Regions from separate parts of the Salinicoccus jeotgali genome, predicted to be linked through region 1. Evidence: predicted binding sites of a transcription regulator. Region 1 holds the regulator's gene; each other region holds the start of a gene.

The links. The regulator Rex, encoded in region 1, represses fermentation and respiration genes when NADH is low (regulators of the CRP and FNR family bind a similar motif). The targets are predictions, from matches to a motif close to TTGTGAAATATTTCACAA.
Region 2: the regulator Rex is predicted to act here: its motif matches at 3,466-3,483, upstream of ACZ43I_RS05610 (YwiC-like family protein).
Region 3: the regulator Rex is predicted to act here: its motif matches at 3,186-3,203, upstream of ric (iron-sulfur cluster repair di-iron protein).
Region 4: the regulator Rex is predicted to act here: its motif matches at 2,926-2,943, upstream of ACZ43I_RS01715 (nitrate reductase subunit alpha).

Annotation. Positions count from the first base shown of each region.
Region 1 is NZ_AP043830.1:1,897,390-1,903,234, reverse strand. It holds gene ACZ43I_RS09810 (ABC-F family ATP-binding cassette domain-containing protein) at 1-1,846, opposite strand, end outside; gene ACZ43I_RS09805 (redox-sensing transcriptional repressor Rex) at 2,017-2,616, shown strand; gene ACZ43I_RS09800 (twin-arginine translocase TatA/TatE family subunit) at 2,636-2,866, shown strand; gene tatC (twin-arginine translocase subunit TatC) at 2,916-3,671, shown strand; gene ACZ43I_RS09790 (glycoside hydrolase family 32 protein) at 3,692-5,134, shown strand; gene ACZ43I_RS09785 (MurR/RpiR family transcriptional regulator) at 5,259-5,845, shown strand, end outside.
Region 2 is NZ_AP043830.1:1,126,591-1,132,435, reverse strand. It holds gene ACZ43I_RS05635 (diacylglycerol kinase family protein) at 1-167, opposite strand, end outside; gene ybeY (rRNA maturation RNase YbeY) at 169-633, opposite strand; gene ACZ43I_RS05625 (PhoH family protein) at 639-1,583, opposite strand; gene ACZ43I_RS05620 (carboxymuconolactone decarboxylase family protein) at 1,802-2,152, opposite strand; gene ACZ43I_RS05615 (cytidine deaminase family protein) at 2,201-2,602, opposite strand; gene ACZ43I_RS05610 (YwiC-like family protein) at 2,671-3,399, opposite strand; gene ACZ43I_RS05605 (TIGR04104 family putative zinc finger protein) at 3,514-3,843, opposite strand; gene ACZ43I_RS05600 (DNA topoisomerase 3) at 3,957-5,801, opposite strand.
Region 3 is NZ_AP043830.1:637,245-643,089, forward strand. It holds gene ACZ43I_RS03250 (aldehyde dehydrogenase family protein) at 1-1,096, shown strand, start outside; gene ACZ43I_RS03255 (hypothetical protein) at 1,128-1,316, opposite strand; gene ACZ43I_RS03260 (hypothetical protein) at 1,490-1,693, shown strand; gene ACZ43I_RS03265 (YkvI family membrane protein) at 1,736-2,809, opposite strand; gene ric (iron-sulfur cluster repair di-iron protein) at 3,284-3,976, shown strand; partial or broken gene ACZ43I_RS03275 (glycosyltransferase) at 4,052-5,541, opposite strand; gene ACZ43I_RS03280 (DUF7916 family protein) at 5,629-5,845, opposite strand, start outside.
Region 4 is NZ_AP043830.1:335,390-341,234, forward strand. It holds gene ACZ43I_RS01695 (GNAT family N-acetyltransferase) at 1-342, shown strand, start outside; gene ACZ43I_RS01700 (LOG family protein) at 365-952, opposite strand; gene ACZ43I_RS01705 (hypothetical protein) at 997-1,983, opposite strand; gene ACZ43I_RS01710 (hemerythrin domain-containing protein) at 2,119-2,805, shown strand; gene ACZ43I_RS01715 (nitrate reductase subunit alpha) at 3,045-5,845, shown strand, end outside.

The sequences.
Region 1 (5,845 bases):
AGTCATTCAATTGCTTATTGAACTCCGCTGCCTTTTCATAATCTCCATAAACTTCCGGCAAGGCGAGTGTCTCTTCAATTGATTCAATTTCAGCTTCTTTCTCTTGTATCTCTTTTTCAGTTTTAGTTATACTCTTTTTGGTTTTTTGAATCTCATTTCGCCTTTGCTTGTGCGCTTCATAACTGTTTGTGTTCTTTACTTCTTTATCTTCCTGCTCGATTTTTATCTGCATTGCCGCTTGTTCTTCTTTTTTATGCTGATAATAACTGTAGTCGCCATTATATATATCAGTGTGCTGATCGCCCATTTCTACAATTTTATTGGCAATGCGGTTGATGAAATAGCGGTCGTGCGAAACGAACAGTAGGGTGCCGGGGAAATTGTGCAATGATTGCTCCAAGACTTCCTTGCTGTCTATATCCAAGTGGTTCGTCGGCTCATCAAGTATGAGCAGATTATTTTTTTCAAGCATCAATTTAGCCAACTGTATGCGGGCCTTTTCGCCACCACTCAAATCATTGATCTGTTTCATGACCTCATCCTGGGTGAACAGGAAACGTCCCAACACTTTGCGTACATCGCTTTCGTTCATATTCGGATATTCATGCCATAATTCTTCAAGTACACTTCTACCGGAAGTGAATTCTGCCTGTTTCTGATCATAATAACCAATCGATATGTTGGCTCCATAAATGATTTCCCCATCATGTTGTGATAATTTTTTGGCAATCGTCTTGACCAGAGTTGATTTTCCGATACCGTTTGGACCAATGATGGCGAGACGGTCGCCTTTATCGATGTTCAGATTGATATGACTGTTTAAAGTCTCTTCGTATCCTATGGCCAGATCTTTGATTCTGAGCACATCATTGCCGCTTTCTCGTCTGATATCGAATGAGAAGTCTGCACTTTTCGTGTCCATCCTAGGCATATTAATACGTTCCATGCTTTCCAGTTTTTTTCGGCGACTCTTCGCCATATTGCTTGTTGAAGCACGGGCAATATTCTTTTCCACAAAAGTTTCGAGCTCTTTAATTTCCTTTTGCTGGTGTTCAAAGGCCTTCATATGCAGTGCATGATTTTTTTCTTTTTCTTTTACATAACCCGAGTAGTCGGTGTGGTAGAGGGTGCCCCTATGCATCTCGACTTCATATATCTTGTCGACAGTACGGTCTAAGAAGTAGCGGTCATGACTGATTATGGCAATAGCGCCCGAGAAGCTGTTAAGATACTGCTCGAGCCACGCGACGGTATCCATGTCCAAATGGTTGGTGGGTTCATCCAGGAGCAGCAGATCAGGCTTGGATAGGAGCATCTGGCCAAGTGCAAGACGTGTCTTTTGACCACCGGAGAAAGCTTCTACGCTTCTGTAGAGGTCCTCAGGCATGAACCCGAGACCGGTCAGAACTGTCTTTACTTCCGAATCTATCGTATATCCACCTTCAGCTTCGAAAATATTCTGCACTTTCTCGTATCTATCGAGCTGGTCTTGATAGTCTGGATCATCATAGTCATGTACAGCAAGCCATTCGGCGATTTTCTCCATTTCCTTCCCGGTCTCAAGCAACCTCGAGAAAGGGCGGAGCATTTCCTCTCTGACATTATGTGTAGACTCAAGTGTCATCTGTTGTGTCAGATATCCTATTGAAATGCCTTTTGGACTGGTGATCTGTCCTTCATCAATACTCATTTCACCAGCCATCATCTTCATCAAAGTTGTTTTTCCGGCACCATTCTTACCGACGATGCCGATTGTCTGTCCTGTTTTAATTTCCAGGTTCATATTTTCAAAAATCATATCTGTACCGAAAGATTTTTTTATGTTCCCTAATTGCATCACTATCATCATAAATCCCTCACTTTCCTCAAGTTTACAATATATAGCGTAAAAAAACGATGAAATCAGGTGACTCTTATGGGACTATAGGCGTGCAATTATGATATAATATATCAACAAAGTGCAATAAAAGAGGTGTACGAGATTTGAATAACAAAAAGAAAATCCCGAATGCAACGATGAAGCGCTTACCCCTGTACTACAGATTCTTCAAAAACTCCGAAAAATCAGGGGTGGATCGGGTTTCTTCACGGGAGATCAGTGAAGCACTGGATATAGATTCAGCAACAATTCGGCGGGATTTCTCCTATTTTGGTGAACTTGGCCGAAAAGGTTACGGATATAACGTCAAAAGCCTGTTGAAATTCTTTATGGAACATATCCAAGGTAATCAAAAGAGAAATGTCGCCATCATCGGTGCAGGTAACTTGGGTAGTGCATTATTGAACTATAAATTCAGCAACATAAATGATAGAATGAACGTAGTTGCTGCATTTGACAACAACAGCAGCATTGTCGGAACAACAATCAATGATACAATGGTCCACCACTCGGATGAAATTGAAAAAATGGCTAAAGATCATGGCATAGATGTGGCAATCCTTACACTGCCTGCAGAAGTCAGCCAGGAGATGGCTGAGCGTCTTGAAGCGGCCGGAATCAAAGGCATTCTTAATTTCACACCGATGAGGCTGGATGTAAGCGATGGAATCTATGTACACAATATAGATTTGAGTGTCGAATTGCAGGCACTGTTCTTTTATATGAAACATATCTAGGAGGGATACTGTGCTCGAAATGTTCATACCGACTACACTGATGGTAGTAACGCCAACGAGTATGATTGTAATTGCGGTTGTAGCGCTCATCATATTCGGACCTAAGAAACTGCCCCAATTCGGAAAAGCCATGGGTTCCACATTGAAGGAATTCAAAGATGCAACAAAGGGCCTTGCTACAGATGATGATGACGATGACGACGAAGAAGAGAAGAAGAAAAACCAGAAGAAAATCGAATCTGAAGTATAAAGGTCTTGAGGTGGCGGAAGCCGCCTTTTTTTAAAGAGGTGGAAAATCGATGAATGAATTGGAAAAGAAGGAAATCACTGAGCATCTTGATGAATTGCGCAGACGGCTTATGATTGTCATATATTTTTTTGCAGGCGCAATGCTGGTCGGCTTTTTCCTTTCCAAACCGTTAATATATCAGGTTCAGGAAGCACCATGGACCGAATCCATACAGATGCACGCATTCCAAGTGACCGATCCGCTCAAAATATATCTGATGGTCATCATGATCATCGGTTTTGTAATCGTACTCCCGGTAATACTGTATCAGATATGGGCATTTGTCTCTCCGGGTCTCTACAGCAATGAGAGGAAGCTGACACTATCATACATTCCAATCGTCATGCTGCTCATGCTGCTTGGAATGGCCTTCAGCTACTTCATACTTGTACCATATATTATACAATTCACCTTTGAACTGTCGGAGGATATGGGGATAGAGACAACAATCGGCATCAATCAATATTTTGGTTTCCTGTTCAGGACAGTCCTGCCATTCGGCCTGATCTTCCAAATGCCGATACTGGTACTTTTCCTGACTCAGCTGGGGTTGCTGACTCCAATGTTTTTGAAGAAGAACAGAAAGTATGCCTATTTCATCTTGTTGGTCGTAGCAGCTTTGATTGCGCCACCTGACTTGATGACCCATATCATGTTGACGATCCCGATGATCGTTTTGTATGAAATCAGTATCTATATTTCTAAAATTGGTTACCGCAGACATTTAAAGGCAGAGCAAAAAGCAATTGAAGAATCGTTGGACTAAGATTTGGGAGGTTTTTTGAGATGGCATTGGATTCAGATGGAAGGATGTTCAGCCATCCATCGGCTGATGGGCAGCTTGAGGCACACACCCCAAAAAAAGTATCAGATGAATGGCGACAGCATTATCATGTGCAACCCCCTCTAGGGAGCTTGGATGGCCTTGCAGGCCTTGTGGCGGATGCTGAAGGATATCAATTGTTCTATGAATGGACGCCCGTATATGGTCAGCGAACGAAATGTCTGTATCATCTTACATCGAAGGATATGGTGGCATTCGATGACCAGGGCGTCATAAAGATGTTGTCAGACGGTGATTCACCAGGGTCTGCGCTCGTTACCGACAATCAAGATGGACTACACCTTTTCTACACCGGCCTAAAATCGCGGAGGTGCATTCAGTATCACTCCATATTGGATGCCCAAAAAGAATTCAAGACGACCGAGGCCATCATAAAAGGAACACCTCAAGGCTATCTGCCGGTAATGAACGCGCCGTATGTATTTCACGAAGATAAATATCGCATGATGCTCGGGACTGGCACCGAGGATGAGTTTGGACGCATACTAGTCTTCAGCGGCGACAGCCCATCCTCTTTCCAATATGATGGACCTCTGGCTACGGAGCTTGATCAGTTCGGTTTCATGTGGACCCACCCTGAATACTTCAAGTTGGATGGCAAAGATGTATTACTCTTCAATGTGAAAGGTCTGGATAAGTATCAGAACAGCTATTGGAACATCTATCAATCGGGCTACCTTGTAGGGGATATTGATTTTAATGAATTACATATGACACATGGGGCGTTCCATGAACTGGACCACGGTTTCGACTTCTATGCTCCTAAAACCGTGATGTCTGAAGGGAAACGGCTGATAGTCGGTTGGATGGGGACAGAAGAAACGGACTATCCAACAAATGGTGAATGGGATCATTGTCTGACAATACCGAGGGAAGTGAGTGTCCGTGGTTCGCACCTGATACAGAAGCCTTTTGATGGGCTGTGTAACTATAGGACGAACGAACTGACCGCTGAAGGTTATTTTGATCATTATCCAAGAAAGATTAAAGACTTCTATGGCCACAGTTATGAATTGGTCCTCGATATACTAGAGAATAATGCAAACCGCATCCACATCGATTTGAGGGTGAGCAGGCGCGAACATACAAGTTTGATCTATGACAGCGAATCGCAGGTTTTGACACTGGACAGGACCTTCAGCGGCAAATTGCCTGGCAACGTTGATGGGACAACCCGGAAAGTCCAGCTCGAGGCCCCATTATCGCAGCTAGATATCTTTATGGACATCTCCAGCATAGAAGTGTTTGCCAACCACGGAGAAGCGGTGATGAGTGCGAGAATATTCCCTTCAAATGAATCTACAGGCGTAGAATTCTCGACTGAAATAGGAGGGTGTCATGTCAGGATGGCAAGATATGATATAAAGCCAACCAATGATAATTAACGCTTCGCCCTGCAGCATGAAACAAATTTTATTATTGGAAGATAAAAAGTTTCATTTCTTCTTATAATATTTTGATTATTTTGTTATCATTGGAAGTAACAAGGTAGGCGAGAGGGGAAAAACTATGTTTTCGGTATTAAGTCAGATTCGTAAGCGGTTTGAATACATGACACCTGTGGAGCAGCGCATTGCTAATTTTATGCTGGAAAATCCAGCCAAAGTCATCAATATGCCAGTCAAAGATATCGCTAAAAGCAGCAGTACGAGTGATGCTGCCATCGTCAGATTCTCAAAGCGTATAGGACTTGCAGGTATCAAGGAATTGAAAGTGGAACTAGCCAAAGAGTTACATACCCTTGAGAAAGAGAATATTTCAAGAGTGATCGATCTGGAAGAGGACACCCATCGCGAGATTTTCGATAAGGTCTTCAAGAACACCATCCAGGCACTCTATAATACCGAAAAGATAGTGGACCGCGATGCGATCAAGCAAGCGGCGGAACTATTTGCGAAATCCCGCAACACCTTCATATTCGGAGTAGGGGAGGCGGCGAGTGTCGGTACCGAGTTCGAACAGAATCTCCACCGCATAAATATCAATGCTTTCTTCACCACGGATAAATACTTCTGCATGACCCGGTTATCCAATGCAACTGAAGATGATGTACTATTCCTCATCACTTTATCCGGTAAGACCAGGGAAGTGGTAGA
Region 2 (5,845 bases), 770 kb from region 1:
AACACCGCACTGAGTATGAACAGCCATTCCACCCTGTCTATGCCAATGATCGCCCCGGCCATAACGGCAATCAAGCCAAAGCCTGTATGCAGTGCGAAATGGCTATCCTTCTCCAGTAGTTGCCGTATGCCGTTTACAGCATACTTGAAGCGGTCCAACCATTTCATATCAGTTCTTACGGGGAATGCCGAAAGCATCCAATATCCTATCTTGGGTTTCATTCATCTCTTTTTCTTCTTCCGCTTCCATATGATCGTATTTCAGCAGATGCAAAAAACCGTGGAGGCTCAGGAACATCAACTCGCGTTTGTAGCTGTGTCCGTACTCTTCCGCCTGCTCCTTTGCACGGTCAGTACAGATGATGATGTCGCCAAGCATCCTTGGCGCGTCTTCGTGGATGAGGCTGTCATCCTCATCTTCCATCGCAAAACTGATGACATCAGTGACACTATCCTTGCCGCGGTAGTCATTATTGAGCGCCCTGATTTCCTCCTGGTCGACAAACGATATGCTGATCTCAGCAGACTCGGTTTCATCGAGGTGTTCATATGCAAAGTTAAGAAGTGAATCTATCTCTTTCTTCTCTGTGTCGTCTGTGAAATTCTGTTCGTCGAGAAAATCTATATTGACCATTCCGTTCACTCCTTCTCGTAAGCTTTGATGATTTTAGAGACGAGCGGATGTCTGACGACGTCCGTTTCATCCATTCTGTTGACCGCAACCCCTTTGACGTCGCCTAAAATTCTGACGGCTTCAACCAAGCCGCTTTTAGTGGATCCCGGTAGGTCGATCTGCGTTTCATCTCCTGTGACGACCATCTTGGAACCGAAGCCAAGACGGGTCAAAAACATCTTCATCTGCATTTGAGTGGTATTCTGCGCTTCATCGAGGATGACGAATGCTTCGTTGAGCGTCCTGCCGCGCATGTATGCAAGTGGTGCAACTTCTATAACCCCACGGTCTATCAGACGGTCCGTCTGTTCCACTCCGAGTACGGCATGTAGACCATCGTAGAGCGGGCGCAAGTATGGATCTACCTTCTCCTTGAGGTCACCTGGAAGGAAGCCGAGGTTCTCTCCAGCCTCAACTGCCGGCCTTGTGAGCACTATGCGCTTTACATTGTTGTCACGGAGCATCTGGCACGCGAGGACGACGGCAAGGAACGTTTTGCCTGTACCGGCCGGGCCGATGCCCAATGTAAGATCATGCCGCTTGATATTTTCGACATAGAGCCGTTGACCCGTTGTTTTGGCACGGATGCTTTTGCCTTTTTGATCGCGTGCAATTTCTTCATTATAAAGATCAGCAAGGTATTCGATTGTGCCTTTTTGGGCCATAAGGGCGGCCGACTGGACGTCCCGGAGGTTGACCGCCATACCCCGCTGGATGATTTTCAATAGATTGCTCAGCACATCTTCAGCCATTCCAACATTTTTTTCTGAGCTGCCTTCGACAGTGATTTCATTGCCCAGTGTATGGATGGTGACGCCGAATTCCTCTTCCAGGAATGAGATGTGCTGATCATTTGCACCCAATAGTGCCTGTGCCTCTTCGAGGCTGTCCATATTTATGGTGTTAGACATTCATAAACCCCTTTTTGTGAAAGTTTCTCCCATTTAATTTACCACTAAGTCCCCTTGACTGCAATTGATTCGTAAGCACACCGATTCGCTTAAAATACACTGATCAAGCCCTAAGTAACAAAAATATAAGTAATTGATATCGCAATTAAAATCGTCATCATGCGCCGAAAAAATAAACACAGACCGGAGTAGCCTCTACCCTGGTCTGTGTTATTTCATTACCTTTGATTTTCCATGGAGTCATCGTAGGCCTGTAACGCTTTACCACCGTATACACTGCCCGGGCCCCCGCCCATGACGATGGCGACGCCTGCAATTTCAGCGATTTCATCGCGGGTCGCGCCGAGTTTGATCAATTTATTGACGTGTGCGCCGATGCAACCTTCGCATTTGTCTGCTATGGCATAGGATAAGGCAGCGAACTCTTTAGTCTTCGTATCAAGTGCTGCGTCCTTGTAGGCTGCCTCCTGCAGGTCTTTGAAGCTTTTCATCACATCCGGCACGCTCTTCACCAGACGTTTGGTGTTCCCTTGCGCCGTTGCATTTATGTCATTGAAATTAGCCATCATTCTCCCCCTTTCGTTCAATTCCCCTCAAATTTTAGCATAGTCCACCCTTCAATTCAGGTATCGCACATCCCAGCGTTCCGGCAATAACTGCCGGAGGGATGCGCTTCGCCCGTCAGGAAGATAGATTGTGCAGTCATAATTATCTTCCCCTACCTGGTTGATCAATTCGCGACACCTGCCGCATGGGGCCATGACATCACCGTTCTCATAGACGGCGATGATGCTTGCGATATCGTACTCCCCAGCCGTCACCATAGCGGACACTGCAGCATGTTCTGCACAGAAGCCGATTGATGAAGGCAGGTCCATGGCTACTCCTGTATAAATATTGCCCGTGCGGGTTAAAATGGCGCTCGCGACATGGCCCAACTTGCCGTTGCGGGTGGTCCTTTTAGTATTGAGTATTTCTCTAGCCGATTCGTACAAGGTGTCCCGTTCCATCTTCGTCATTCCAATCTTTTTCATATTCATGATTAATTATATCAGAATGAATGACGATTGATGAATCTTCATTTCATCTATATGACGTAGACAAGATAGATGATCGCCCAGCACGTCACCCATATGGCATGGATGATTTCGAGGATGCCGATCCGCTTCATCTTCCATCCCCTGCCGTACAGGAGAACAGCCCTGATCAGGCTGAATATGAATGCGATTGCCAAAAACCAGTGCCACCACATCATCAGTATAAAAAGTGCCGTATGATACGAAAAGGAAATGATTTTAAATATCCTGTTCTTCTTTTCCCTGATCATCGTTTTGACGAATAATGCAGTGCTGATGAAAAATAACAAGCTGATCAGCATGGTGAAGAAGATACCACTTGTAAATGTATGTAGATTCAAAAATGCAATGCCCCCGCCTGCTATTGAAAAGATGATGATGGCTGCAACATCATTGACCAAGGCACGCTCCTTTTTGATATAGGCATAGCGCGCATTTACCATACCGAATGGAATCATCGCCATAAAGAAGAAGATTATCCGGTATTCGGTGATGAGCGGGTAGACAAAGAGCAATGCGGCAGCTGCAAAGAACAGGGCTGCTGCTTTCAAATAGCCATATTCCTTTCGTTTGAACCGTTTGATGAAATGGAGGATGTGATCCGCCATAAAGAATATCATCAACCATCCTGCCATATAAAATAACTGAGAAAGATGAAAGCCTCCGGCGACCATGCCTATTATGAGCGGCATGAATACCATGGCCCATGCACCGTGCTGATTCTGTTTCTTGAATTTCATCCCGACACCTCCTGCTTCAATCATAGCAGTCCCATAATGAGGCAGGACGCGGCGAAACCGACACTTTTGTGAATAAAAAAACAAGGAAGGGAGCCTTCCTTGTCTTCATTTATTTCATCTGTCTGCCATGCGGTCATATAGACGCCCTGGCCATCTTTCATCTTCGCACATCAATTCAACCGTAAACAGATGGACGGAAACTATGGCGATCAGGGCGATTGCAAACATAATTGCCATCGCCACGATGGATATTTCAAAAAAAGCGGGCAGCAGCATGAGGATGGGCAGCAGCAGCGTGGCAGCCACACATCTTTTGGCATACTTGCTGGACAAGTACTGCTTTTCACCGCATGACGGACAGTCCATTGATGGATTGAATGCCAGATATTGTGTCATGACATGTTTAAAATTCCAGTTCTCTCCACAATTGTTACACTGTGTCAAGGTACCTCTCCTTTATACATTCGTCATATGGAGGCTCGTGAATGAGTCCATGGTCTTCCATGCATGCACGACATTATGCCATAGACATCTCGATAACGCAAACCACCACTTATCTAGTCATCAAGCTTCAAGCCTTTCAACTGCTCTGCCAGGGCATTATTGATCGGTGCTTCGTCATCCTGCTTCTGCATATACTTCTTCACTGTCTTTTTATCGACTTTCCCGCGGTCCTGTTTCTTTTTGCGCGCTTCGAACGCTGATAGTTTTTCCCTGTATCCGCAGGAGCATGTGAATATCTGGCCCTCGCCTTCACCACTTAAAGTCATCTTCTTCTTGCATCTCGGACAACGGGCATTGGTGATGCGCGCAACATTTTTGCGGTGGCCACACTCACGATCCTGGCATACGAGCATCTTGCCTTTTTTGCCATTGACTTCAAGCATCGGCTTTCCGCAGTCAGGGCATGATCTGCTTGAAATATTGTCATGTCTGTACGTCTTGTCGCTCGCCTTTATCTCCTGGATGATCGTTTTGGTGTGCGCCTTCATTTCTTTGATGAAAGTCTCCCTATCCAGCCTACCTTTTTCGATTTGCTCAAGTTTCTGTTCCCATATGGCTGTAGTGGCCGGTGAGCGCAGCGAATCCGGGACCAGTTCCAACAGCTGGCGCCCTTTTGAAGTCGTGCGAAGTTCCTGACCTTGTTTTTCAATCATAAAGGCGTTCAATAATTTCTCAATGATGTCCGCACGTGTTGCGACTGTGCCAAGCCCACCTGTCGCATCCAATACGTTCTTAAGTTTCTTGTCGTCCATCTCCATGTACTTGGTTGGATTTTCCATTGCCGACAATAAGGTGGCTTCTGTAAACCGTGATGGTGCTTTAGTCTGTCCGGATGTCTGGTTGATGCGGTCAATTTCAAGGATATCGCCTTCATTCAATTCAGGGAGCTGCTGATTCTTCTGCTCAGTCCCCGGATCTTCACGATGATTCTTATAGGCCGCTTTCCATCCTTCTTTCTTGACGGTGCTGCCCTGAGCCGTGAAATGCTCGGTCCCGGCGTTCACCTTCACCGTCACCTGCTCATATTCATGTGCCGGGAGCAGCACAGCCATGAACCTTTTTATGATCATATCATAGAGGCGCTTTTCCCTTTCATTGAAGTCTGCAGGATGCACATGGTTCTCAGTCGGTATGATCGCATGGTGGTCGCTGACTTTGCTGTCATCGACAAATGATTTATTGGCCTTTATGCCACTGCGCAATATTTTGGTTGCGATGGGCCGGTACTCGCCGATGCCTGCCGCTTTGAGCCTTTCGGGGAGCGTGGGGGTGATATCTTCGGAAATATACCTTGAGTCGGTACGTGGATAGGTGACGACCTTATGGCGCTCGTATAGGCTCTGCAGCACATTCAACGTTTCCTTTGCCGAAAAATTCAATTGTCTGTTGGCGTCGCGCTGCAGTTCCGTCAAGTCATACAAACCAGGTGCAGAAGATTTCTTCGTTTTATGTGTGATGACAGCGACTTTAAATACTTCGCCTTCAATTCTCTGCATGGTACGGTCCAAAGCGTCTTTATTGAAGCTGCGCGTCTGGCCTTTATCATCTTGCCATGTCAGCTTCAAACCGTGTGCATATGCTTCTATGCCATAGTATGTCCTGGGGTTGAAATGTTTGATTTCCTGTTCGCGGCGTTCGATGATCGCAAGCGTCGGAGTTTGGACGCGGCCGCAATTCAACTGCGCATTGAATTTTGTCGTCAAAGCCCGGGAAGCGTTGAGTCCGATGTACCAGTCCGCCTCAGAACGCGCTACAGCCGCTTCATAGAGATCTTCATAATTTTTGCCGGGTTTCAAGTTGTTGAACCCTTCCCTGATCGCCTTATCCGTCACTGAAGAGATCCACAACCGTTCAATCGGCTTTTGTACTTTTGCTTTTTTGATGATCCAACGGGCCACAAGCTCCCCTTCACGGCCGGCTTATCTGAATATAATTGTACATA
Region 3 (5,845 bases), 1.0 Mb from region 1:
GGGATGGGCGACCAAAATATCCGGCAAGACGACGAATGTCTCAACAGAACATATCACCTACACCCTCCACGAACCGGTAGGGGTCGCCGGCCAGATCATCCCGTGGAACTTCCCGCTCGCAATGGCGGGATGGAAGCTTGGTTCAGCTCTTGCGGCAGGTTGTACCGTAGTCATCAAACCCGCTTCCGAGACGCCTCTCTCACTGCTCTATACAGGCAGATTATTCAAGGAAGCCGGCTTCCCGGACGGTGTGGTCAACATCATCACCGGTTCCGGCCGGGAAGTGGGCGGCGCCTTGAACACGCATCCTGGTGTCGACAAGCTTGCCTTTACCGGCAGCACCGCAACGGGCCGGACGATAATGGAGAAGGCGGCGGAGAATATAACCGGCGTCACGCTCGAACTCGGTGGGAAATCGCCGAGCATCGTCCTTGCTGATGCGGACCTTGAGTCGTCACTGGACGGCATATTCGACGGCACGATGTATAACCATGGCCAGAACTGCAGCGCGACGACACGCGTATTCGTCCAAAGGCCGATCTATGAAGAAGTGATCGAAGAGATGAAGAAGCGGGCAGAAGCGGTGAAGCTTGGTGCGGGGCTCGATGCCGACACCGATATGGGCCCGCTTGTGTCCAAGAAGCAGCTCGAGACGGTGATGGGCTACATTGAAAAAGGAAAAGAAGAGGGTGCACGCCTGGTCACCGGCGGCAACAGTCCGGAAGGTAAGGGCTACTTCGTAGAACCGACGGTGTTCGCCGATGTGGAGGATGATATGACGATAGCGCGTGAAGAGATATTCGGCCCTGTCATGTCCATACTGCCTTTTGATACAGTGGACGAAGTGATAAAACGCGCAAACGACAGCGAATACGGTCTGGCCGCGAGCGTCTGGACGGAGAACATAAAAGCTGGCCACTATATTTCAAGTAAACTGGAATCCGGCACCGTGTGGATCAACGACTTCGGCCTGGAACTTGAAACAATGCCATTTGGTGGCTATAAGAAGTCAGGCATTGGGCGTGAAATGGGCGGAGATTACGGCATTTCAAACTATATAGAAGTTAAAAGCGTCTTCGTCAACATGAAGCAGTAGTAATATAAGCACGAAAACCCCACTCAGAATATTATTTTGAGTGGGGTTTCTTCTGTCCATCTTTACTGCGTTTTGGCCTATCGTCCAAAAACTTTGGTCTGCCTTTGGCACCGCGGTAGTGCCCTAAAGTGTGCTCGTACGTTGAGACGGGTGGATTATGGAGCTCGGAAGACAGATAGGGGATGGTCGGAAACTCCTGCAGTCTGGTCGAGTTCTTCATGCTACCACTCCTTTTAGGACGTGATTACGCCTTTAATGTAATTATACACTAAAGGCGCGGATGATGCTCTCTTGAAGTGCTCATTTTATTGTCATATATGAATATGCTGAACTATATCTGAAGCTAGGAATCTGATAGAGTAATGGATATACTACTCAGAAAGTGAGATTTCCATGACAGATCTACTCATCATCCTCTCGTTCATGCTGTTTGGCATCGGGGGCATCGCTTTTTCCGCAGCAACGATCACTACCGTACTCAGAAAGCTTGGCGTGACGGAATATCCAAGCCGTGAATACTGGCGCTTCACCATAATATTCGTCTCAAGCGCGATTGTGGTCTACATCATATCCGTACTGATTCGCAGCATAGGCTAAAAAATCCCCATCGGTGGCTTTTGTCCATCGATGGGGATATTTCTATTGTGCAGGTTGTTTGCTCGATACTTTGCTTGCGACCCACCTTACGGTTAAGGCAGCCCCGAGAAGCAATCCGACATAACCTAAGATTGGATAGAAGAAATTGACGAGGCCGACGAAGCCGACCAGGCTCAGGAAATATCCTAAGATCAGTCCGCCGCCGAGCAGCAGACGGTAGCGTTTCGTATAAGGCTCGGAAAATCTGGACAGGAACGGATAGAACATGCCGACTGCGGTATTATAGATGACCAGCAGCATGACGATCGATAACCCGAATCCAAGTATAGGATGGATTTCACGTGCTAGGACAAGCGATGGAATTTCAGAAGGGTTGGTGATGTCAATCCTTGCGAGCAGTCCGCCATTCATCAGCACGAGCAATAGAATCAGCATGATACCGCCGAATAACCCACCTTTACGGGCTGCTTTGATGCCAGACGCCTGTGCGCCCATGATGGACAACAGACTGAATGCCATCGCAAGGACGATACCGCTGTAGGTCAATGCATCCCACCACCAGGCGGCTGAAGGCGTCTTCGTCACGTCAGTATATTCCTCCACTTGTGCAAATGGCACGCTTGGATTGAAGAAGCTGTAGGCTGCGATGATCATGACGAAAGCGATCAGGAAAGGTGTGACAGCACCGAGCGCTACAAGAATCTTATTGAAGCTCATGTTCAATGTGATGAAAACACCGATGGCCAAGATGAGCGAACCGAGCCATGAAGGCACGCCGAAACTTTCATTGAAGGCCGAACCGGCACCTGCAAGCATTATGACCATGACGCCGTAGAGGAAGAAGACGAGTATGTAGTCGATGACCTTTCCGAGCTTTTCCCCAAACAGTTCGTTGATCGGTTCAAGATGCGAATCCGCATCCAGACGATTGCCGAGCTTTGATGCCTGGCGTCCGATGAACATCGTGACCATCCCTGAAAGCAGGACCGCCCAGTAACTCATCATACCGTAGTTGGTGAAGAACTGCAGGATCTCCTGACCTGTAGAAAACCCCGCACCGAGCACTACCCCTACATAGGCAAACCCGATTTTCAGCGGTTCTTGTTGATTACTCAAACAAATCTCTCCTTCTTGAAGTTGCGGGCCACTCCGGCGCTATACACCGGAATGACAGATTTTAAATTTTTATTATGAAATATATTTCAACAGTACTATATTAAACATAGAGCACACCAAAGTGTCAAACTGTTATGACGTAAGTTATCGTGAAATTTATTTTAATTATAGATGAAATAATATTTCTATAAAACAATTGAAAGCGCTATCACTATATACTTGTAATACTAGACCGTACAAGGGATAGGGTGTGATTTTTTTATCAATGAAACTATGTGGATGAATATGTTGTGAGACCAGAATAATGCAAGTGTAAAAATATATGATTTAATTTAGAAACCTTATGGCCATTTCATTGACTTATCATTGTCACTAAATGTTCAACAAATCACATTGAAAACGCAATCACAGTAGAAAAATGTGTGTTATATTAAACATGTATAAAAAATGAATGTTTAAAACAGGAGGGTTATCATGACAACTGTAAATCACGGAATGTGGGTACGGGACATCGTTAATGAAATTCCAAAAAGCGCAGATATATTCAGGAAAAATAGAATTGACTACTGTTGTGGCGGTAAGATTTCACTATCAGAAGCAGTGGCGGCCCGCGGCCTCGACTTAGAGGGCTTGATGGGAGAGATAAACGCAATAGAGACGCGCGACGAGTCCGGCATACAGCCAAAATATCTTGATGAAAAAGGCATCATCACCTTCATCCAGAACAGATACCACCAGGAACTGTTGGATGAATTCCAGGCGCTCAGTCCGTATGTCACAAAGCTTGCACGCAAGCATGGTCCGAACGAACCCCATCTTGTCCGTCTGCAGGAACTGTATAAGGAGCTGCGCAGTGAGATGATGACACATACAGAAGAGGAAGACCATGTCGTCTTCCCGATGATCATTCAATACATGGAAAATCCATCATCAGAAATAAGTGATAAACTTCAGCCGCACGTCAGTGAATTGGAAGGCGAACATGAAACGGTAGGCAATATACTAAAAGAACTGCGTCAGATCACTTCCGATTTCACACCGCACAGTGAGGCGTGTGGCACATACCGACTTGTCTATACACGACTTGAAAAAATTGAGAAGGATACATTCGATCACGTCCATCTTGAAAACCATGTCTTGTTTGAACGCGTCAGGAAAGCAATGTAGTTGAATGGAAATAACCCTCGGGACGTATATATGTATCCCGAGGGTTATTTCTGTTTTGGCCATCTATATGAAAATTTACAGCTGTCCGAGCAACCTTCTGTAATTCTCCACAGCGGTCTCCTTATGGAGCCTATCACTTATCTCGACTGATTCCAGGCCATTATCGGATATCTTCATCATCGATTCAGCGAATGCTTCGATGTTCTGGGGCTCGACCAGATAGCCCGTTTTGCCTTCATCAATGATTTCACGGGGGCCGTATCGGACGTCGTAGGATATGACCGGACACCCGGCATCTATACTTTCCATGACCGTCAACCCGAACCCTTCCAATTTGCTTGTGAGCAGAGAAGCTTTGGATTCAGCGAATACCTTTTTAGGGTTGTTGGTGAAGCCATGGATGTCCACATGGTCTGTCAACTCGAGTTCTGCGATAAGTTTCTTGAGTGAGGCGAGTTGATTTCCTTCATCCATGCCGTAAAGGACGAGTCTTTCTTCATATCCTGCATCCTTGAATATTTTGAAAGCCCGGACCAGATGGTCGAGCTGCTTTTGAGCGCTGAAACGGCCTATATAGACAAACTGTTCTTTAACCTTCCCCCTGACCGTTTTACTCGGGGTGAGGAAATGGGGGATGACGCTGAATTTCTCGTCCGATATGTCCATCACTTTCTGAATGTCTTCCTTTTGATGATGTGTCAATACGAGATAGCTTGCAACCTTGTCGCTGTTTCCCAAAGCGTATTTATAGGAGCCGCGTATCCCTTCCCCTGTGTCAGCCAGGTGGGAACTGTGGAAGACCAGAACATTTTTCGTCCCGCTATCATTGGAGAGGAGCGGGCGGTCGAGCAGACGGGCGTCATTGAAGACAATATCACCTTCACTGAATCTTTCTTCGAAATAATATTGGAATAGTTTTTTCTCATCGCAAAGAATTTATAGGGTCTGTCATCTTTCAGCAGTTCTATTAAGGAAAGACGGGGTTCATCGTCTTTGATGGTGTAATGGTTGATGCAGTAGACATCTCCATGGACGTCATAAAATTCTTCTGAAATTTTATGGAAGGTTTTTGGGTCGTACCGCGTGATCTGGTGGAGATCGCCATATTTGTTGTAGCTTCTCCTCTCGACTTTTTTCTTGGATATGGGACTCATGAAATCCTCAAATTTAAGCACGCGGGAATCTTCATGAAACTTGCGGTAGAGGGTATATTCGTCACCTTTGTAGTAGCGCACAGTATCGTCATCGACACGTTCTGCAGTCAACCCTTCAATGTCAACTTCACTTTCGGTTATCTTGGGTTTGTTTATGATCAACGTTTTCTTTATATCGAATAATTTATAGCCTGAGAGCCAATCGTATATGTTTTCAAATTGTGTGTTCTCATGCACAACGTCCCTTTTTCTGAACACCTCATATATATCAGGATAGTTGATATTGTAATTGGTCGTAAGGATCGTCGATTGGACACCGAGTTCATCCTGCAGCAGTTTGATTCTGCTCAACAATGATTTCGTTCTTCCGCCGTGCTGTTCGGGCAGCGTCGAAGTAACTGTATAGATCATCACATTTATCCTCCTGGGTTCTATTACCTGGTGGTGTTCCATTTATGTCTGTGGCATATCACCAGGATACATCAGCTGCGTGCATCCTCACCGGTTTATGGAGCGGGCCATGCGCACATAAGTATGGCGGCGGCCACGGATGGCAATCGAGTAGGCCATAATGTTTTCCGGCACTGCGATTCCGTAGAAGCCCGCATCTCCGATGTGATGAATGTCGGCACCGGCCATCTTGGCGTTCAAGGCAATCTGGCGGATAGTCGCGGCATCAGCACCTTCCTGGCTGGTACCAATCGTTGACATAACA
Region 4 (5,845 bases), 720 kb from region 1:
CGACGCGATAATGGAGCGTTTATCGGCTTTGCTGGTATGCAGGTTCTCGAAGAAAATGGACCGTTCAGATTGGAATTTCTACCTTGCATTGAGATTGGCTGGAGACTTTCAAAAAGAAATTGGAATCAGGGATTTGCAACGGAAGCTGCGCTTGGAGTCCTTAAATTTTCTGAACGACATACAGATATTAAAGAAATTTATGCGTTGGCAGCTCAGAAAAACCGCCCTTCCATAAACGTGATGGAAAAGATTGGTATGAAGAAAATCGGAGAAATTTCTCATCCTTTGGTAGAAGATGGCCATTCGTTGAAACCACATATCGTTTATAAGATGACAATATAAAATCAAAGAGACATCGATGTCGTCATCGATGTCTCTTTGATTCATATGATCTGATTTCAACAGGTTCGAAATCATCAAAACCTTTCAATATTTCATCTATGTCTTCTGAAATGAACAGTTGGGTTAAATACTTTTCTTGCAGGAACTCCTCGGCAATCAAGTTTTCAAAAAGGTTGACGATCGAGTCGAAGAATTGATTGATATCAAGGATACCAATAGGTTTTTTATGCAATCCTATCTGACCCCATGTGAACATTTCGAAAAACTCTTCCAAAGTCCCTACTCCACCGGGGAGGGTAATGATCGCATCACCCATTTCTTCCATCAATGCTTTCCTCTCATGCATTGACTTCACAACACTCATATGTTGAACATCAGGGTGGGCCATTTCCCTATTGACGAGAAATTCTGGGATTACGCCCTTGACGGTCCCCCCTTTTGACAACGAACCATCAGCAAGAGCCCCCATGAGTCCGACAGCACCGCCCCCATACACGATGGTGATGTCGCGTTCAGCCAATGCTGCTCCCAGTTCGAATGCTTTTTCTTTGTAAAGATTGCCTTTACCTTGGCTTGCGCCGCAAAAAACCGTCACGCTATTTACCTTCAAACTGTGCCACCTGCCTTTTCATGTCTCGTGGAGGGTAAGAATAATTATTTATATTGTTTCCTACGTTGTTTTTCTATTTTCTTCTCAAGCTTCATCTGTTTCTTTGATTTTGTCATTGAACTGGGTTCACCAGTTCTGCGTCCTGTTTCAGACACCTTTTCTTCCTGCATGGTACGGTGGCGATTAAAGAGGGAATCTTGATTGTCCGCTGAGGATGAAGATTTTGAGATTGCGTGTTTTGGGTCCAGTATATTTTTATGCTTTGTGAAGAGTGGGCCATTTTCGTAATTTTCCTCTTCATGTCCTTTGACATTCTTCTCGATGTAGTGGTTCATATTTTGATTCATGTTGTCTAATCTCTCCTGTCCTTCATTATTGGATGGTACTTCCTGTAGATTGTCATCCTCTCTCAATGACGATCGGTCAGAATTACCACCGTCTTCTGTAGAGTATACATCATCCTGGTCATCTTCATCAGCAATCAATCGATTTGATGCGCGATTATCTTCGTATGCCAATGCAACTCCATAGTTATCAGGATTGGATTTCATATCGGTTTTTATTTCAGGGGCTACAGGATCTTCTTCCCCGGAATCGTATGATAAACCATCGTTGTTTTCATTTTGGGACTGCATTATTTTAGGGACTTCGGACTTTTGGATTTCTTTCAAACGGGATTTGCGGTGTTTTTCTTTATCCTTTTGGAAACGGGATTCCAAGGCTTCTGCTTCTTTCAGACTGTCTTCATACTGCTTCATTTCTTTGGTGTATAAGCGTTCGCTTCGTTTTTCTTCTATTGCCCCGGAAACTTTTGATAATGCTGTCCTGCCAGTCGTATATGTCGTGGCCCCAGCATTTTTTACCGTATCCAATGCATTGGCGCTTTTATCCTTTGCAGTATGATAAGCATGAGAAGATTTCTCCTCGAGTTTTTGTACGTCAGGATGCTGCTTAATCCGTTTTCTTTCATTTAGGAGAGGGACGAGGATAAGCGGCAGGAGCGTTACTGCCTTTTTCACATTTTCATTCATTAGATTCAACCTCCATGGTCTTCATATATGATGATTATAATATACCCTAGCCGATGTTTCATTAAACTGCTGGAGAAATCGTTTAGATGCTGTGCTTTAAAGGTATGGTTACAATAAAATAGGGAGGAATGCAGGTTGAAAAATATAACAGAACAGATGACAATAGGCGAGATTGTGACAGAAGTTCCAAAAGCCGGCGACATGATGCGCAAACTGAGAGTCGATTTTGCCAATGAGGGTGGACGGACATTGCAGAGCATAGGAGAGGCACAGCAATTGCCACTTGAAAACCTTTTATATGAAATAAATCAATTCGATACTGAAAATATGGATGGCATTGATGTGAAGTATATGGACGAAGAGAGTCTCATCAAATATATTCAACGGAAGTATCATGAAGACTTGAAAGATGAGCTACCGGTATTGGAAGAATATGTTGAAAAAATGGTCAAAGAAGATCGTGCCCTTGAGGAAGTGGAAACTGTTTTCCTTAATTTGAAGACTGCGCTCCTCGACCATACGAAGGATGAAGACGACAATGTATTTCCGATGCTTAAAGAATTCATGGAGACACCATCAGCCGAGTTGAAAGAGGCTTTAAAACCTCATTTGACAGAACTCGAAGATGAACATCGGAACGCGGTAGAGGCTTTTTGGCGGGTGAGGGATCTGACGAATGATTTCACGCCAGAAGAAGGCGACTCCGGGATTATACGCTTTGTGTATCAGCGGATGGAAAAACTGGAAAAAGATACATTGGACCATGTTCACCTGGAAAATAACATCTTGTTCAAGAATGTTAGAGAAAAACATTACGGCTGATTCGATAAAGCCCCCTGGCCTAAAAGGCCAGGGGGCTTTTTGAACCTATCATTTCCTCGTGTTTGTCTATTGTATAGCCATCTCGTATTCGACTGAGGGGTATGACCATCCTCAATTTCAATTTGATACAGTTCAAAAGAACCAAAAGTAGGAAATTCCCTAATATCTTTATAGGCACTTTAGCCAGATAATATAGATATATTAATCAAATAGCAGAAATTTTGATGGGAGTGGCACAGATGGATGGTTTGTTTGGACTTAAGTTTTTCAAGCCTACTGAGAAGTTCAATGGTAACTGGTCGATTCTGGAAGAAAAAAGTCGCGAATGGGAAAAGATGTATAGACAACGATGGAGTCACGACAAAGTGGTCAGGACAACACACGGCGTAAACTGTACAGGATCCTGTTCCTGGAAGGTGTTCGTCAAAAATGGAATTATAACTTGGGAGAATCAGCAGACGGATTACCCTTCATGCGGGCCCGACATGCCGGAATATGAACCAAGAGGATGTCCTCGTGGCGCTTCGTTCTCATGGTATGAGTATAGTCCGATGCGCATAAAATTTCCTTACATGAGAGGGAAGCTATGGCGTCTCTGGCGGACGGCATTGGAAGAACAACAAGACCCAGTGAAAGCGTGGGCAAGTATTGTCGAAGATGAAGAGAAGGCGAAATCCTATAAGCAAGCAAGGGGGATGGGCGGTCATGTGAGGGTCAACTGGAAAGACGCCACGCAGCTCATAGCAGCGCAGCTCATATACACAATCAAGACATATGGACCGGATCGCATTGCAGGATTCACTCCGATTCCCGCCATGAGCATGCTCAGTTATGCTTCGGGTTCAAGGTTCATTTCCTTGATTGGAGGAGAGATGCTCAGTTTCTATGACTGGTACGCCGACCTTCCGAATGCTTCTCCGCAGATCTGGGGGGACCAGACTGATGTACCCGAATCTGCAGATTGGTATAACTCCAATTATTTGATGATGTGGGGTTCAAATGTTCCGCTGACACGTACGCCGGACGCACACTTTATGACTGAAGTCCGATATAAAGGGACTAAAATCGTATCTGTGGCTCCGGACTATGCAGAGAATGTCAAATTCGCCGATAATTGGCTGGCACCAAATCCAGGAACGGATGCGGCACTTGCACAAGGGATGACGCATGTCATTCTTGATGAATTCTATCATGAACGAAAAGAACCAATGTTCATCGATTATGCCAAACGTTTTACAGACATGCCATTCCTCATCCTGTTGGATGAATTCGAGGATACTTTAAAAGCCGGCCGGTTCTTACGAGAGAGTGATATTGGTCTTGAGTCAGAGCATGCCGAATGGAAACCGGTCATACTGGACGGCAATACCGGCGAAATGATCGCTCCAAACGGTACGATGGGTCAAAGGTGGGAAGAAGGCAAAAAATGGAACCTGAAACTCGAAAGGGATGATGGAGCCCCGATTGATCCGATGATGACAGTTGAAGGTTCGGACTCGGAAGTAATTGAGATTGTATATCCATATTTTGATAATGCCGGAAATGGTACTTTCACCCGTCCTATCGCAGCACGAAAAGTGACCCTGGCAGACGGCACAGAGCGCTATGCAGCAACCATATACGACCTTATGCTGAGCCAGTATGGCGTCAACCGCTTCGGCACTGAACACGAAGCAAAAGGGTATGATGATGCATCTTCCATCTACTCCCCAGCGTGGCAGGAGAAAGTGACGGGAATCAAGCAATCACTGGTTATACAGATTGCCCGTGAATTTGCACAAAATGCTGTGGATACGGATGGACGCTCCATGATTATCATGGGAGCAGGCATCAACCACTGGTTCAATTCAGATACAATATATAGAGCCATTCTGAACCTGGTCATCCTATGTGGTTGCCAAGGTAAAAATGGTGGTGGCTGGGCCCATTATGTCGGCCAAGAAAAAGTAAGGCCACTTGAAGGATGGGGTCAGGTAGCATTTGCAAAAGACTGGGGTGGGCCATCACGCCAGCAGAATGCAACGAGCTGGTTCTATTTCGCAACTGAACAATGGCGTTATGAAGAAGCTGGGGCGGATACACTCCAGTCCCCTACTGCTGAAACAATCAGCTATAAGCATCCGGCTGACTATAACGTACTTGCAGCGCGTCTTGGTTGGCTGCCGAGTTATCCGCAATTTGATAAGAATAGCCTCGACTTTGCTAAAGAGGCAGCAGCGGCGGGTGATGATTCTGATGAAGCAATCATCAATATGGCAGTAGAGCAATTGAAGAACAAAGAAACGAGATTTGCGATAGAAGATCCGGGCGCCAAGGAAAATCATCCGAAAACATTGTTCGTCTGGCGTTCAAACCTTATCTCTTCTTCAGCAAAAGGTCAGGAATATTTCATGAAGCACCTTCTAGGTACAAAAAGTGGACTGCTTGCTTCTCCAAATGATGAATTCATGCCTGAGGAAATTGAATGGCGAGATGATGTGGAAGGTAAGCTGGATTTGATGGTTGCCCTGGATTTCAGGATGACAGCAACACCAATCTATGCAGATATTATACTGCCGGCCGCCACATGGTATGAGAAACATGACATCTCAAGTACCGATATGCACCCATTTGTGCATCCATTCAATCCAGCTGTAGATCCACTGTGGGAATCAAAGTCTGATTGGAATATCTTCAAAGATATAGCGCGGGGCTTTACAACGATGGCAGAGGAACAACTGCCGGGTAAACATAGGGACCTTGTCACAATGCCTCTTGCACATGACACCCAACAGGAAATTGCACAGCCTCTCGGCCATATTAAAGACTGGTCGAAGGGTGAGATAGAAGCGATACCGGGCAAAACCATGCCGGCCATGAAGGTTGTAGAGCGTGACTTCACGCAAGTATACGATAAGTTCATTACTGCAGGTCCTGGATTTAAGAACAAGATAGGAGCGCATGGCGTTTCGTTTGACGTCAGCAAGCAGTATGAAGAATTGAAATCGATGAACGGTGTCTATACAGACGGTTCCATAAAAGATGGTTATCCGCTGATGGA